2 regions of the Staphylococcus sp. EG-SA-2 genome follow, and region 2 is predicted to be linked to the other one. Evidence: predicted binding sites of a transcription regulator. Region 2 holds the regulator's gene; the other holds the start of a gene.

The links. Region 2 encodes Rex, which represses fermentation and respiration genes when NADH is low (regulators of the CRP and FNR family bind a similar motif). Its sites were predicted from a motif close to TTGTGAAATATTTCACAA; they were not measured.
Positions count from the first base shown of each region.
Region 1: a site for Rex is predicted at 1,525-1,542, ahead of adhE (bifunctional acetaldehyde-CoA/alcohol dehydrogenase). Genes of this name have one in related genera too.

Region 1 covers NZ_JACYHC010000588.1:8,548-15,977, reverse strand. Annotated here, with positions in the region: gene IDG60_RS10435 (spr1629 family repressor/antitoxin) at 4-1,179, shown strand; gene adhE (bifunctional acetaldehyde-CoA/alcohol dehydrogenase) at 1,564-4,173, shown strand; gene capA (capsular polysaccharide type 5/8 biosynthesis protein CapA) at 4,516-5,184, shown strand; gene cap8B (type 8 capsular polysaccharide synthesis protein Cap8B) at 5,200-5,886, shown strand; gene cap8C (type 8 capsular polysaccharide synthesis protein Cap8C) at 5,889-6,653, shown strand; gene cap8D (type 8 capsular polysaccharide synthesis protein Cap8D) at 6,673-7,430, shown strand, end outside.
Region 2 covers NZ_JACYHC010001282.1:218-8,514, reverse strand. Annotated here, with positions in the region: gene IDG60_RS20735 (LacI family DNA-binding transcriptional regulator) at 1-729, opposite strand, end outside; gene IDG60_RS20730 (ammonium transporter) at 912-2,162, opposite strand; gene IDG60_RS20725 (sulfurtransferase TusA family protein) at 2,370-2,594, opposite strand; gene IDG60_RS20720 (YeeE/YedE family protein) at 2,654-3,733, opposite strand; gene IDG60_RS20715 (redox-sensing transcriptional repressor Rex) at 4,037-4,672, opposite strand; gene IDG60_RS20710 (ABC-F family ATP-binding cassette domain-containing protein) at 4,925-6,853, shown strand; gene IDG60_RS20705 (hypothetical protein) at 6,997-7,125, opposite strand; partial or broken gene IDG60_RS20700 (MutS family DNA mismatch repair protein) at 7,214-8,297, shown strand, end outside.

The sequences.
Region 1 (7,430 bases), on a different contig from region 2:
TTAATGTTTATTGGCAAGAATTTAGAATACGTGAGAAAGCTTAATGCTCTAAGTAGAAAAGAATTATCAGAAAAAATAAATGTGAGTGAACAAGCAATTTGGCAATATGAAACAAAAAATATGATGCCAGAAATTAGTAAAATTTATGATATGACATCTATTTTTAATGTTAAATCTAGCTACTTTATTAGCGAGCAGCCCGAAGAGCTCCTAATAAATTCTGTCGATAAACATAGTATAGCTTTTAGAGCAAAAAATTATAAAGTATCTACGAAACTATTAAATAAGCAATATTATCAAGCAATGTATTTATCTAATTTAACTAGCTACTTATTTTCTTTTGTAACGATACCGGATAATATTATTTTATCTTTAATAAATAATTTAGATGAATTGTTGAATGGCAATTTAGAATCACTAAATAAAAAAGAAAGCATAAAAGAAATTGCTAAAGTTGTGAGGGCTAAAATTCTTCAAGATGAAAGCAACGAAGCACTATTATTTATGCTTGAAAAAGCGGGTATAGTTATATACGAAAAGCGAATTAATGATAGCATAGACGCATATAGTTTTTGGAGTAAAGATCAGACACCTTTTATTATACTGGGTACAAATAGGGGGGTAGCAGTTAGAAGGAATTTTGATCTTGCACATGAGCTGGGACATCTCGTTCTACATCGTCATATTCAATTCGACTTATTATCTCCTGAAGAATATAAGACAATTGAACATGAGGCAGATATTTTCGCCTCTGAATTTTTACTACCTGAAGAAGCGTTTAAAAAAGACTTTGATCAAATGACCAAAAAATCAAATCCTGATTATTTAGCTGTATTGAAAGAAAAATGGTATGTTTCTATACAAGCAATTGCAATGAGAGCTTATTATCTAGGCCTAATGTCTAGTACTCAGTACAGATATTTTTGGGCATCATTAAATAAAAAAGGCTATAAAAGTAAAGAGCCTTTAGACGACGTGATTGAAATGTCACGTCCTGTCAAAATGAATAGTTTATTAAAGTTGTATTTTGATAGAAATATACTGACACCACAAAAATTATTGAATTATTTAAAAGTTGATGAAACATTTTTGAATCATCTAGCAGGTATTAATTTAAAACTCTTTAAGGATTATGTTAATGAAAATAGAGAATATAATATAACGAATCTATATAAATAAGGCACCAATATTTAAAACTCGAGCTGAAAAGATCATCATTTCAGTTCGAGTTTTTTTGTGTAACATCTGTTGATAGGTAGCGACAAGGACCTTTTAATGTTGTGTTTTGTGCGATATAACAAGCTTTTTAGGCTATTAAAGAATATTCAGAATTAAATATAAAATTATGAATAAATTATGTCATTGAAAAAATTATGATTATAAAATCATTCTAAAAACACCGAAATAACAATGATTTCATGAAAACATTTATTTTAAAATTTGATATTTGTTCAAATAATATTCGAAATTAAACTTTTTTGCATAGAATTTTCTTTATATCCTGAGAGACATGTACTATAATGTTTGTGAAATAATTCACAAAGTATAAAGGAGTGGTTGTATATGTTAACTATACCTGAAAAAGAAAATCGTGGATCGAAAGAACAAGAAGTGGCAATTATGATTGATGCTCTAGCTGACAAAGGGAAAAAAGCATTAGAAGCATTATCTAAAAAGTCACAAGAAGAAATTGATCATATTGTTCATCAAATGAGCTTAGCAGCTGTTGATCAACATATGGTGCTAGCAAAATTAGCACATGAAGAAACTGGAAGAGGTATATACGAAGATAAAGCGATTAAAAATTTATACGCTTCTGAATATATATGGAATTCAATAAAAGACAATAAGACAGTAGGGATTATTGGTGAAGATAAAGAAAAAGGATTAACGTATGTAGCGGAACCAATTGGTGTTATTTGTGGTGTTACGCCAACAACAAATCCTACGTCGACAACTATTTTTAAAGCGATGATTGCAATTAAGACAGGAAATCCAATCATTTTTGCATTCCATCCAAGTGCACAAGAATCGTCGAAGCGTGCAGCAGAAGTTGTATTAGAAGCGGCAATGAAGGCAGGTGCACCTAAAGATATTATTCAGTGGATTGAAGTGCCTTCTATCGAAGCAACAAAACAATTAATGAATCACAAAGGTATTGCATTAGTTCTAGCAACAGGTGGTTCGGGCATGGTTAAGTCTGCATATTCAACTGGCAAACCGGCATTAGGTGTGGGACCAGGTAACGTGCCGTCTTACATTGAAAAAACAGCACACATTAAACGTGCAGTAAATGATATCATTGGTTCAAAAACATTTGATAATGGTATGATTTGTGCTTCTGAACAAGTTGTAGTCATTGATAAAGAAATTTATAAAGATGTTACTAATGAATTTAAAGCACATCAAGCATACTTTGTTAAAAAAGATGAATTACAACGCTTAGAAAATGCAATTATGAATGAACAAAAAACAGGTATTAAGCCTGATATTGTCGGTAAATCTGCAGTTGAAATAGCTGAATTAGCAGGTATACCTGTCCCCGAAAATACAAAACTTATCATAGCCGAAATTAGCGGTGTAGGTTCAGACTATCCGTTATCTCGTGAAAAATTATCTCCAGTATTAGCCTTAGTAAAAGCCCAATCTACAAAACAAGCATTTCAAATTTGTGAAGACACACTACATTTTGGTGGATTAGGACACACAGCCGTTATCCATACAGAAGATGAAACATTACAAAAAGATTTTGGACTAAGAATGAAAGCTTGTCGTGTACTTGTAAATACACCATCAGCGGTTGGAGGTATTGGTGATATGTATAACGAATTGATTCCGTCTTTAACATTAGGTTGTGGTTCGTACGGTAGAAACTCAATTTCACATAATGTTAGTGCGACAGATTTATTAAACATTAAAACGATTGCTAAACGACGTAATAATACTCAAATTTTCAAGGTGCCTGCTCAAATTTATTTTGAAGAAAATGCAATCATGAGTCTAACAACAATGGACAAGATTGAAAAAGTGATGATTGTCTGTGACCCTGGTATGGTAGAATTCGGTTATACAAAAACAGTTGAGAATGTATTAAGACAAAGAACGGAACAGCCTCAAATTAAAATATTTAGCGAAGTCGAACCGAACCCATCAACTAATACAGTATATAAAGGTCTGGAAATGATGGTTGATTTCCAACCAGATACAATCATTGCACTTGGTGGTGGTTCAGCGATGGATGCTGCAAAAGCAATGTGGATGTTCTTTGAACACCCTGAGACATCATTCTTCGGTGCTAAACAAAAGTTCCTAGACATCGGTAAACGTACTTATAAAATAGGCATGCCTGAAAATGCGACGTTCATTTGTATCCCTACGACATCAGGTACAGGTTCAGAAGTAACACCATTTGCAGTTATCACAGATAGTGAAACAAATGTAAAATATCCGTTGGCTGATTTTGCTTTAACACCTGACGTTGCAATTATTGACCCTCAATTTGTGATGAGTGTGCCAAAAAGCGTTACAGCAGATACAGGAATGGATGTACTAACGCATGCAATGGAATCATATGTATCTGTAATGGCTTCAGACTATACAAGAGGTTTGAGTCTACAAGCGATTAAATTGACGTTCGAATATTTAAAATCATCTGTTGAAAAGGGTGATAAAGTTTCAAGAGAGAAAATGCATAACGCATCAACTTTGGCTGGTATGGCATTTGCAAATGCATTCTTAGGCATTGCACACTCAATTGCACATAAAATTGGTGGCGAATATGGTATTCCGCATGGTAGAGCGAATGCGATATTACTACCGCATATTATCCGTTATAATGCCAAAGACCCGCAAAAACATGCATTATTCCCTAAATATGAGTTCTTCAGAGCAGATACAGATTATGCAGATATTGCCAAATTCTTAGGATTAAAAGGGAATACGACAGAAGCACTCGTAGAATCATTAGCTAAAGCTGTCTACGAATTAGGTCAATCAGTCGGAATTGAAATGAATTTGAAATCACAAGGTGTGTCTGAAGAAGAATTAAATGAATCAATTGATAGAATGGCAGAGCTCGCATTTGAAGATCAATGTACAACTGCTAATCCTAAAGAAGCACTAATCAGTGAAATCAAAGATATCATTCAAACATCATATGATTATAAGCAATAATCTATCTGATAATAATCATATAACTCACCTGAAATTACAAAAGTAAAAAATGCCACATAAACTTTAAGTCGATAATCATTTTACGGTTATCGGCTTTTATTTATTGCCAAATCTTCAGAGATACAAACTAGACAATCATTTTTTTAAATAAAGAAAATATTAAGATTGATACTCATTTCGCAAACTATTACTACTTTAGAGTATAATTATTTTTAATTTCATATAAATGAATATGCGTAAATAATGCGGTTTAAAAGTAATTAATTGTTTAAACGATATGTAATATGTAAATACTATATATATAATACCAATTTTAATGAAAATTTTTAAGGGAGGTAAATAATGGAAAGTACATTAGAATTAACAAAAATTAAAGAAGTATTACAAAAAAACTTGAAGATTTTAATTATTTTACCGCTATTATTTTTAATTATTAGCGCTATTGTTACATTTTTCGTCTTATCACCTAAATATCAAGCTAATACTCAAATCTTAGTGAATCAAACTAAGGGTGACAATCCTCAGTTTATGGCACAAGAGGTTCAAAGTAATATTCAACTTGTAAATACGTATAAAGAAATTGTTAAAAGTCCTAGAATTTTAGATGAGGTGTCAAAGGACTTAAATGATAAGTATTCACCATCTAAATTGTCGAGTATGTTGACAATTACAAACCAAGAAAATACGCAACTTATCAACATCCAAGTTAAAAGTGGTCATAAACAAGATTCGGAAAAAATTGCGAATAGCTTCGCTAAAGTTACAAGTAAACAAATTCCGAAGATTATGAGTGTGGATAACGTATCAATTTTATCTAAAGCAGACGGTACAGCAGTTAAAGTCGCACCAAAAACTGTAGTGAATCTAATCGGTGCATTCTTTTTAGGATTAGTTGTCGCGCTTATATATATCTTCTTCAAAGTAATTTTCGATAAGCGAATTAAAGATGAAGAAGATGTAGAGAAAGAATTAGGATTGCCTGTATTGGGTTCAATTCAAAAATTTAATTAAGGATGGTTGCTACTTATGTCAAAAAAGGAAAATACGACAACAACACTATTTGTATATGAAAAACCAAAATCAACAATTAGTGAAAAGTTTCGAGGTATACGTTCAAACATCATGTTTTCAAAAGCAAATGGTGAAGTAAAGCGCTTATTGGTTACTTCTGAAAAGCCTGGTGCAGGTAAAAGTACAGTTGTATCGAATGTAGCGATTACTTATGCACAAGCAGGCTATAAGACATTAGTTATTGATGGCGATATGCGTAAGCCAACACAAAACTATATTTTTAATGAGCAAAATAATAATGGACTATCAAGCTTAATCATTGGTCGAACGACTATGTCAGAAGCAATTACGTCGACAGAAATTGAAAATTTAGATTTGCTAACAGCTGGCCCTGTACCTCCAAATCCATCTGAGTTAATTGGGTCTGAAAGGTTCAAAGAATTAGTTGATCTGTTTAATAAACGTTACGACATTATTATTGTCGATACACCGCCAGTTAATACTGTGACTGATGCACAACTATATGCGCGTGCTATTAAAGATAGTCTGTTAGTAATTGATAGTGAAAAAAATGATAAAAATGAAGTTAAAAAAGCAAAAGCACTTATGGAAAAAGCAGGCAGTAACATTCTAGGTGTCATTTTGAACAAGACAAAGGTCGATAAATCTTCTAGTTATTATCACTATTATGGAGATGAATAAGTATGATTGATATTCATAACCATATATTGCCTAATATCGATGACGGTCCGACAAATGAAACAGAGATGATGGATCTTTTAAAACAAGCGACAACACAAGGTGTTACAGAAATCATTGTAACATCACATCACTTACATCCTCGATATACCACACCTATAGAAAAAGTGAAATCATGTTTAAACCATATTGAAAGCTTAGAGGAAGTACAAGCACTAAATCTAAAGTTTTATTATGGTCAGGAAATAAGAATTACCGATCAAATCCTTAATGATATTGATCGAAAAGTTATTACCGGTATTAATGATTCACGCTATTTACTAATAGAATTTCCATCAAATGAAGTTCCACACTATACTGATCAATTATTTTTCGAATTACAGAGTAAAGGCTTTGTACCGATTATTGCACATCCAGAGCGGAATAAAGCAATAAGTCAAAACCTTGACATACTATACGATTTAATTAACAAAGGTGCTTTAAGTCAAGTGACAACGGCGTCATTAGCGGGTATTTCCGGTAAAAAAATTAGAAAATTAGCAATTCAAATGATTGAAAACAATCTGACACATTTCATCGGTTCAGATGCGCATAACACAGAAATCAGACCGTTCTTAATGAAAGACTTATTTAATGATAAGAAATTACGTGATTATTATGAAGATATGAACGGATTTATTAGTAATGCGAAGTTAGTTGTTGATGATAAAAAAATTCCTAAACGAATGCCACAACAAGATTATAAACAGAAAAGATGGTTTGGGTTATAAACAGCAAATGAGGGGTTTTATGGCACATTTATCTGTGAAATTGCGGCTTTTAATACTAGCATTAATCGATTCACTGATAGTGACATTTTCAGTATTCGTAAGTTATTACATTTTAGAACCGTATTTCAAAACATATTCTGTCAAATTATTAATATTGGCAGCTATATCACTATTCATATCGCATCATATTTCAGCATTTATTTTTAATATGTATCATCGAGCGTGGGAATATGCCAGTGTGAGTGAATTGATTTTAATTGTTAAAGCTGTGACGACATCTATCGTTATTACGATGGTGGTCGTGACAATTGTTACAGGCAATAGACCGTTTTTTAGATTGTATTTAATTACTTGGATGATGCACTTGATTTTAATAGGTGGCTCAAGGTTATTTTGGCGTATTTATCGGAAATACCTTGGAGGTAAGTCATTTAATAAGAAGCCAACTTTAGTTGTTGGTGCTGGTCAAGCAGGTTCAATGCTGATTAGACAAATGTTGAAAAGTGACGAAATGAAACTTGAACCGGTATTAGCAGTCGATGATGACGAACATAAACGCAATATCACAATTACTGAGGGTGTAAAAGTCCAAGGTAAAATTGCGGATATTCCAGAACTAGTGAGGAAATATAAGATTAAAAAAATCATCATTGCAATTCCAACTATTGGTCAAGAGCGTTTGAAAGAAATTAATAATATTTGCCATATGGATGGCGTTGAGTTATTGAAAATGCCAAATATAGAAGACGTCATGTCTGGTGAGTTAGAAGTGAATCA
Region 2 (8,297 bases):
AATCGTATCAGTTGCTCCAACAACCGCATCTACTTGCTCCACATTTTCCAAAACATTTGCAACATCTTTTTGTGCTTCCACATAAGTAAAATTTGTTTCATGTATATTAGGTTTAATTTGGTATTTAGCTAACTGGTCAAGTAAACCACGTTTTCTATGTATACCAACTGCAATATCTTTTTCACTTACACTAAACACTTCAACTTGTTGATATCCCTGTTGACCAATCCATTCGCCTATAATTTGACCTGCTTTATAATCATCATGCACAATACTATGAAGTTGTTCATGTTGTTGACCAACAATAACGATTGGTACATTCATTTTATTAATGACTTCAATATGTCTCTCTGTTATGTCTGTAGCCATTAAAACAATACCATCTACTTTACTGCGTGCTAATGTTTCAAGCGCTTGTATTTCTGCTTCGATATTTAAACCTGTGTAATTTAAAATTAATTGTGATTCATATTTTTGGCATTGTTTTGCCAATCCTTTGATTGTTTCATCTACTGCATATGAATTCATTCTAGGTATAATGGCACCAATAAGGTGTGTTTGTCTCGCTCTTAAACTTTGAGCAAATTGATTCGGTTGATAGTCATGTTCTGCTATAATTCTTGTTAATTTTTCACTTGTTTTTTTACTGACAGATCCATTATTTAAAAATCTAGATACTGTGCTTTTTGAAACGCCTGCCAATTTGGCAATATCAGATATATTTTTCATACTTATTCACCTATCATTATTTGTGACACTTAGCCTTATTTTAGCATATGTGTAACCGCTTTAAATAATATTTCTGCTTCTTTCATAAAAAGATTTCAAAATAAAACTTTTGTATAACAAAATGTCCCAACATCAACCTTTAGTTAAATGTCAGGACAATGAATATTCTATGTAAATATATTCTAATATCGAATATGTTTATTGAATCTATTTAGCTCACCTTCAAAGTAAGCATGTTCACCGTGAACAATCTTGTCTAATCCTATATTCGTTTCTTGTTCCGTAACAGATAATGGTGTAATTAATTTAATTACTTTCGCAATAATAAACGTCATGACGATACTAAAAATTACAACTGCTGTTACACATAATATTTGTACAAGTATAATATGTATGTCACCAGTATAAATAAAGCCATTCTCAATGTCAGGATTGGCTTTTTTACTTTGGAAAACTGCTGTTAAAACAGCACCAATAATACCACCAACACCATGAATACCAAATGCATCTAATGCATCATGATATTTTAGTTTTACCTTGATGTAATTAATGACAATATAACAACAGATACCTCCTATTAAAGCCATTATTGTTGCACTAAGATATGTTACATATCCTGCTGCAGGAGTAATAACAACTAATCCTGCTAATGCACCGAGTAAAAGTCCAAGTAAACTTGTCGTCTTTTTAAAAATATATTCTAAAATTAACCAACCTATAGCACCTGCACTGGCTGAAATGACAGTATTTGTAAATGCAAGCATCGCAATATTATCAAATGTAAAAGCACTACCTACATTAAATCCATACCAACCAATCCACACGAATATACCGCCAATCAACGTAATGATAAGATTATGTGGTGTTGATTCAGAATGTTTGTTTCCTTTTCCAATCATAATAGCTAATACTAAACCAGAAACACCTGATGTAATATGAACAACCGTACCTCCAGCGAAATCTAATACACCGAGTTTATTAATCCAACCGCCGCCCCAAACCCAATGTGCTACTGGACTGTATACAAGAGCAGTCCATATTACTACGAATAATAAATAAGGAATAAACTTCATTTTCTCAGCGATTGAACCAGATAAAATAGAAATTGCAATCGTACAAAACATCATTTGAAATAACATAAACAAAGCGAAAGGAATATGTGGGCTAATATCTTCTTGAGTCGCAAAACCTACATGATTAAGAAAAGTATATTCCCAATTTCCGAACCATAAATTCCCATTCCCAAAACTAATTGTAAAACCAACTGTTATCCATACAAATGTAACAAGCACAATTGCTGCCATACTTTGCATGACAGTATTAAGCGCATTTTTAGATTGAACTAACCCACCATAAAATAAACTTAATCCTGGTGTCATTAACCAAACTAATAATGTACACAAAAACATAAATATCGTATCGTTAAGATTCATACTTACCACTCCCTTGTTTTCATAATAATCTGACAATTTATAAAAAGCAAAAATGCGTTAAGTTTTATTACATCTTTTGAAATAAAATATGCCACACTATATAAAAATGATTTCATGAACTAAAACAAAAAAGACTACTTACTCACTTTTAAATTAGCGGAAGTAGCCATAGAATCTAATATCTATTTTATTGTTAAAATGATAACGTTAAACTTTTTGAATTGTAATTGTCCATGAAGCATTATCAATTTGTTCATAGTTTGTTATAGGATAACCATTTTCTGCAGCCCAATTTGGAATGGCTTCCGTCGCTTGCGTGCAATCAAAATCAATTTTTAATTCATCTCCAGATTGCAATGTTGCCATTTTCTTTTGCGCTTCAATTAACGGAAATGGACATACCATTCCTACTGTACCTAATTCGTGTATCATAATTATTTCTCCTTTTCCAATCACTTTTATTTGATCAACATCATTTGCATAATAATCTTCTATACTATTTGCGTTTGCTGTTTAACCTTTGCGGATTGTTGTTGTACTTTTTTCATTGGACGAACAAAGATAAAATGACTCATTGTCCATACACCAACTATCATCGATGCTAGCGCAATCCATCCTTGCCAAGTCATCGTTGCCGTTTCAACCAAACCGTTACCGATAGAACAACCACCAGCAACTGACGCACCAAATCCCATACATATGCCACCAATGGCACTGTTTCGTATTGTAATCTTGTCTGGCAATCGCCATTTAAATTCTCTTGATCCTCTAGCTGCAATATATGAACCAATGAAAATTCCTAGAACTAAAAAGACACCCCAATCAATAAATTTAGTTTCACCTGTAATCAAAAAGTGTACTAAATTTGCTGAAGGCGTTGTTATACCTAAACCGTCATTTCTTCCAGTTGATGCACTCATTGGCCAAGCTAAGAGTGCGATAAGTCCAATTACAATTGCTGCAATAAATGGATGGTATCGTTTTTCGAAAAGGTAATATCTAATACCTGTATAACGTTGCTTTAGTTTTGGAACAGCAACTCGAACTTTCTTATTATTGAGTGTTCTTACAACTAGAAAAATGGTGATTATAGTTAATATAACGACTAATCCCCAAAACGGAATGCCAGTTGTTTGAGACATATCACTATTTACATTCGTTGGTTGATTAATTTTATCCATTACTGGCTTTAAAATCCCTGTTTTAGTGATTGCTGCAGTAACAGCATATAATACTAATGCAATCCAACTACCAATTAGCCCTTCACCAGCGCGATACCAAGTACCTGTTGCACACCCTCCAGCCAATACTATTCCAATTCCAAAAATAAAAGAACCTATAATTGTTCCCAATATTGGAAAACTATGTGCAGGAATTTGTAAAATATCTGTTGCCGTCAAAATCAATAATCCTATACTTTGAATAGTAATAGCGATTAATAATGCATAGAACATCTTATTATTCTTTTGCACATACATATCTCGAAAGCCACCTGTTAAACAAAATCTTGTTCTTTGCATGACAAAACCTAAGAGTCCCCCGACAATTAAGCCACTAAAAATCATCCACATAATCCTAACCCCTCATTTCCGATAAGTTTAGTATGTATTATAGGTGATGATTTTCTTGTTTTCAACCTTATACACAATATTTTTGATATTTATATTATATTCATATAAGGAAGGCGATTAATTACGATTCATCATTATATCTCTACGTGTTAATTTATTAACCTATACTATATTTATCAACACAACAGTTTTTCCTTTCATTTTCAAACATAACAGAAAAAGCCTGAGACATACTTAGTCCCAGACTGTTCTATAATTAATTAAAGATATAACAAGGTTAATCATTCAAAGCTAACATCACATTTATTCACTGTAATTTTTCATAAAGAATAATAATGACTGTAATTCTATACCTAAGTCAATTTGATGTACTTGCACATCTGAAGGCGTATTAATTCTACCAGGAGTGAAGTTTAAAATACCTTTCACACCAGCTTGGACGAGTTCATCTGCAACTTTCTGTGCAACTCTTTCTGGTGTAGTTAGAATCACAACATCTATTTCTTCCTTCTTCAATGTTGTTATTAATTCATCGTTATCTTTTACAATAACGTTCCCTATTTTCTGGCCAATAACATCTTCTTTTACGTCAAACGCTTCTGTAATCGTCATATCGTCATGTATTGAAAAGTTATATGTGAGCAAAGCTTTCCCTAGGTTCCCAACTCCGACAATTGCGATTTTGATCATGTCACTCTCGCTTAGTTCAGATTTAAAGAAATCCAATAAACTATCTATATTATATCCGTACCCTTTTTTACCTAATTCGCCAAAATATGAAAAGTCACGACGAATTGTTGCCGAGTCAATTTGTAACGCATCGCTAATCGCTTTTGAATTTACACGATCTATACCTTTAGATTTTAATGAACTGACAAATCTATAATATAACGGCAAACGTTTTAAAGTTGCTCGAGGAATTTTAACTTGGTCACTCATTCGCTATTTCCTCCTTCGTGTTTGAATGAATTATATCTATGTATTCAAACGAGTTAGAGCGTAATTGTTAGATTATTAAAAAACAAATAATTGATTACAATGAATACCTAAATATTATACATTATTGAATTTTAAAAATAAATATCTTAGTTTCAAGACGGCGTTTTATACTGTAAAATGGTTATTAATGTAATAATTACGACTTTTTTCATAAGTTAATAAAATTTGAGAAAGACGAAAGGTGAAGATCGAATGATACTTTTACAACTCAATCATATATCAAAATCGTTCGATGGTGAAGATATATTTACTGATGTTGATTTTGAAGTAAAAACTGGTGAACGAATTGGTATCGTAGGAAGAAATGGCGCCGGTAAATCAACATTGATGAAAATTATAGCTGGTGTAGAAAACTATGATTCTGGAAATGTGTCAAAAATTAAAAACTTAAAACTAGGTTATTTAACTCAACAAATGACTTTAAATTCTAATGCAACAGTTTTTGAAGAAATGTCAAAACCATTTGAACATATTAAACGAATGGAAAGCTTAATCAAAGAAGAAACAGATTGGTTATCAAAACATGCAAATGATTACGATAGTGATACATATAAAACACATATGTCCCGTTATGAATCTTTATCGAATCAATTTGAACAATTAGAAGGGTATCAATATGAAAGTAAAATTAAAACAGTACTTCACGGGTTAAATTTTAGTGAAGAAGATTTCAATAAACCTATCAATGATTTTAGCGGTGGCCAAAAAACACGTTTATCTTTAGCTCAAATGCTATTAAACGAACCTGATTTATTACTTTTAGATGAACCTACTAACCACTTAGATTTAGAAACGACAAAGTGGCTTGAAGATTATCTACGTTATTTTAAAGGTGCAATCGTCATCATCAGCCATGATCGTTACTTTTTAGATAAAATAGTTACTCAAATTTATGATGTGGCTTTAGGTGATGTCAAACGCTATGTTGGTAATTACGAGGAATTTATACAGCAACGGGATTTATATTATCAAAAACGAATGCAAGAATATGAAAGTCAACAAGCAGAAATAAAACGATTAGAAACTTTTGTTGAGAAAAATATTACCCGTGCTTCAACAAGTGGAATGGCAAAAAGTAGACGTAAGATTTTAGAAAAAATGGAACGCATTGATAAACCAATGTTAGATGCCAAAAGTGCAAATATTCAATTTGGCTTTGACCGGAATACAGGTAATGACGTCATGCATGTAAAAAATTTAGAAATCGGTTATCAAACTGCAATTACCAAACCTATCAGTATAGAGGTCTCTAAAGGCGATCATATAGCAATCATTGGGCCAAATGGTATTGGAAAATCGACCTTAATTAAAACTATTGCTAATCAACAAAAAGCGCTTAATGGCGATATTACTTTCGGCGCAAATTTACAAATTGGTTATTATGATCAAAAGCAAGCAGAATTTAAATCTAGTAAAACGATTTTAGATTATGTGTGGGATCAATATCCGTTAATGAATGAAAAAGATATTCGAGCAGTTCTTGGACGTTTCTTATTTGTACAAGACGATGTTAAAAAGATAATTAATGATTTATCTGGTGGTGAAAAAGCACGTTTACAACTAGCACTACTTATGTTGCAACGTGACAATGTACTTATTTTAGATGAACCTACCAACCACCTCGATATAGATTCAAAAGAAATGTTAGAGCAAGCACTCCAACATTTTGAAGGAACAATACTATTTGTTTCCCATGATCGTTACTTTATTAACCAATTAGCAAACAAGGTATTTGATTTAACAATTGATGGCGGAAAGATGTATTTAGGAGATTATCAATATTACATTGAAAAAGTTGAGGAAGCCGAAGCGTTGAAAGCGCACCAAGAAGAACAGTCAGTTAACGTACAAGCACATAAAAAGTCTATGGAACAATCGTCGTATCATAACCAAAAAGAACAAAGACGTGAACAACGCAAACTTGAACGACAAATATCCGAGTGTGAAAATGAAATAGAAACTTTAGAGACTACTATCTTACAAATAGACGAGCAATTAACCCAACCAGAAGTGTATAACAATCCACAAAAAGCAAACGAATTAGCTATCCAAAAACAAGATAGCGAACAAAAATTAGAACACGCTATGTCTAAATGGGAAGAATTACAACAAAAACTATAAAAATATACATAACTCTAACTGTAAATTCGCTATAGTTAGAGTTATTTTTTTACAAATTTTAATTTTTTTATTCACAATAAAAACGCTGATATTATAGCTATCCACAGACTTATCCTAGTTATCCACAAGTAAATTAACACTAATCAATTATTTATTTTCTGTTTTCCCACCTGATATCCACAATAAATGACGTTATCAACACCTTTTATCCACAAGTTATTCACTCTTTGTTGATAAGTACGCATGTTCTCTATTGACATTGTTTTTATCAAAATTCATTGTTAAGACACTTTCTTTATGAAATAATAATATTATTGAAGTATATTTTTATTATTATTAAAAATAAATAAGGAGATACTTATGAGCACAAATCAAACATTTTTAATATTTGTTATAGCAATTATTCTACTTACATCTGTAATAGGAATTGTTGGACGATACATGAGTCGTCAACGTCTATTAAAATCTATGGAAACATTATGGCAAACGATTTCTCCATTAGAAGCTTTTATCAGACCGAACTCACATTTCGACTATGAGTATAAGCTCTACAAGGAAAAATTTGAATCACATTCATTAGTTGATGATAAAACTTGGTCCGACTTAAATATGAATGCAATTTTTCATAAGATGAATTATAATTTAACAGCTATTGGTGAAATGAAGCTATATGCCTGTTTACGTGGAATGCTTTCAATTACGAACAAATCATTACTTAGTTTATTTAATGATAATGCTGAATTTAGAAAAAACGTAACATATCATTTAGCTTTGATTGGTAAAACTGTTTATCCAACATTTCCAGACCAAATCACACCGGTAAAACGTCAAAATATATTGTTTCTATGCCCGTTTTTACCAGTTATCTCATTTGCAGTTATATTTATTAATTCACAAGTTGGTATTTTATTATTTCTTATGAGTTGCCTATTTAATATCATTTTATCAGCAACTTTAAAGCGTACATATGAGGATGACTTAAAATCTATCTTTTATGCATCCAATGTTTTAAAACAAGGCTATACTATCTCAAAAATTAAACATGCTCCACAACCTGAAGTCAATTTTAAGCAATTTAGAACAGCACGTCATTTAACGAGTGTTTTAGCTGAAGTTAATGATGAAGATATCGGAGCTATGGTAATTAAACTAGTTAAACTTATTTTCATGCTTGATTATGTTTTATTTCATTCAATTCAAAAAAGCTATACAACACATATGAATGAGCTTAAAAATTGTTTCGATTACATAGCTGAATTAGATAATCATTATGCATTAGCAATGTATCGTAGAACGCTAGAATGTTATACTGAACCACAAATTGATGATACAAATGATGGCATAGTATTCTCTGAGTTAACACATCCACTCATAGCAGATGCAGTAGCCAATGATTTCTCACTTTCACAAAATATACTGTTAACTGGGTCTAATGCTTCGGGTA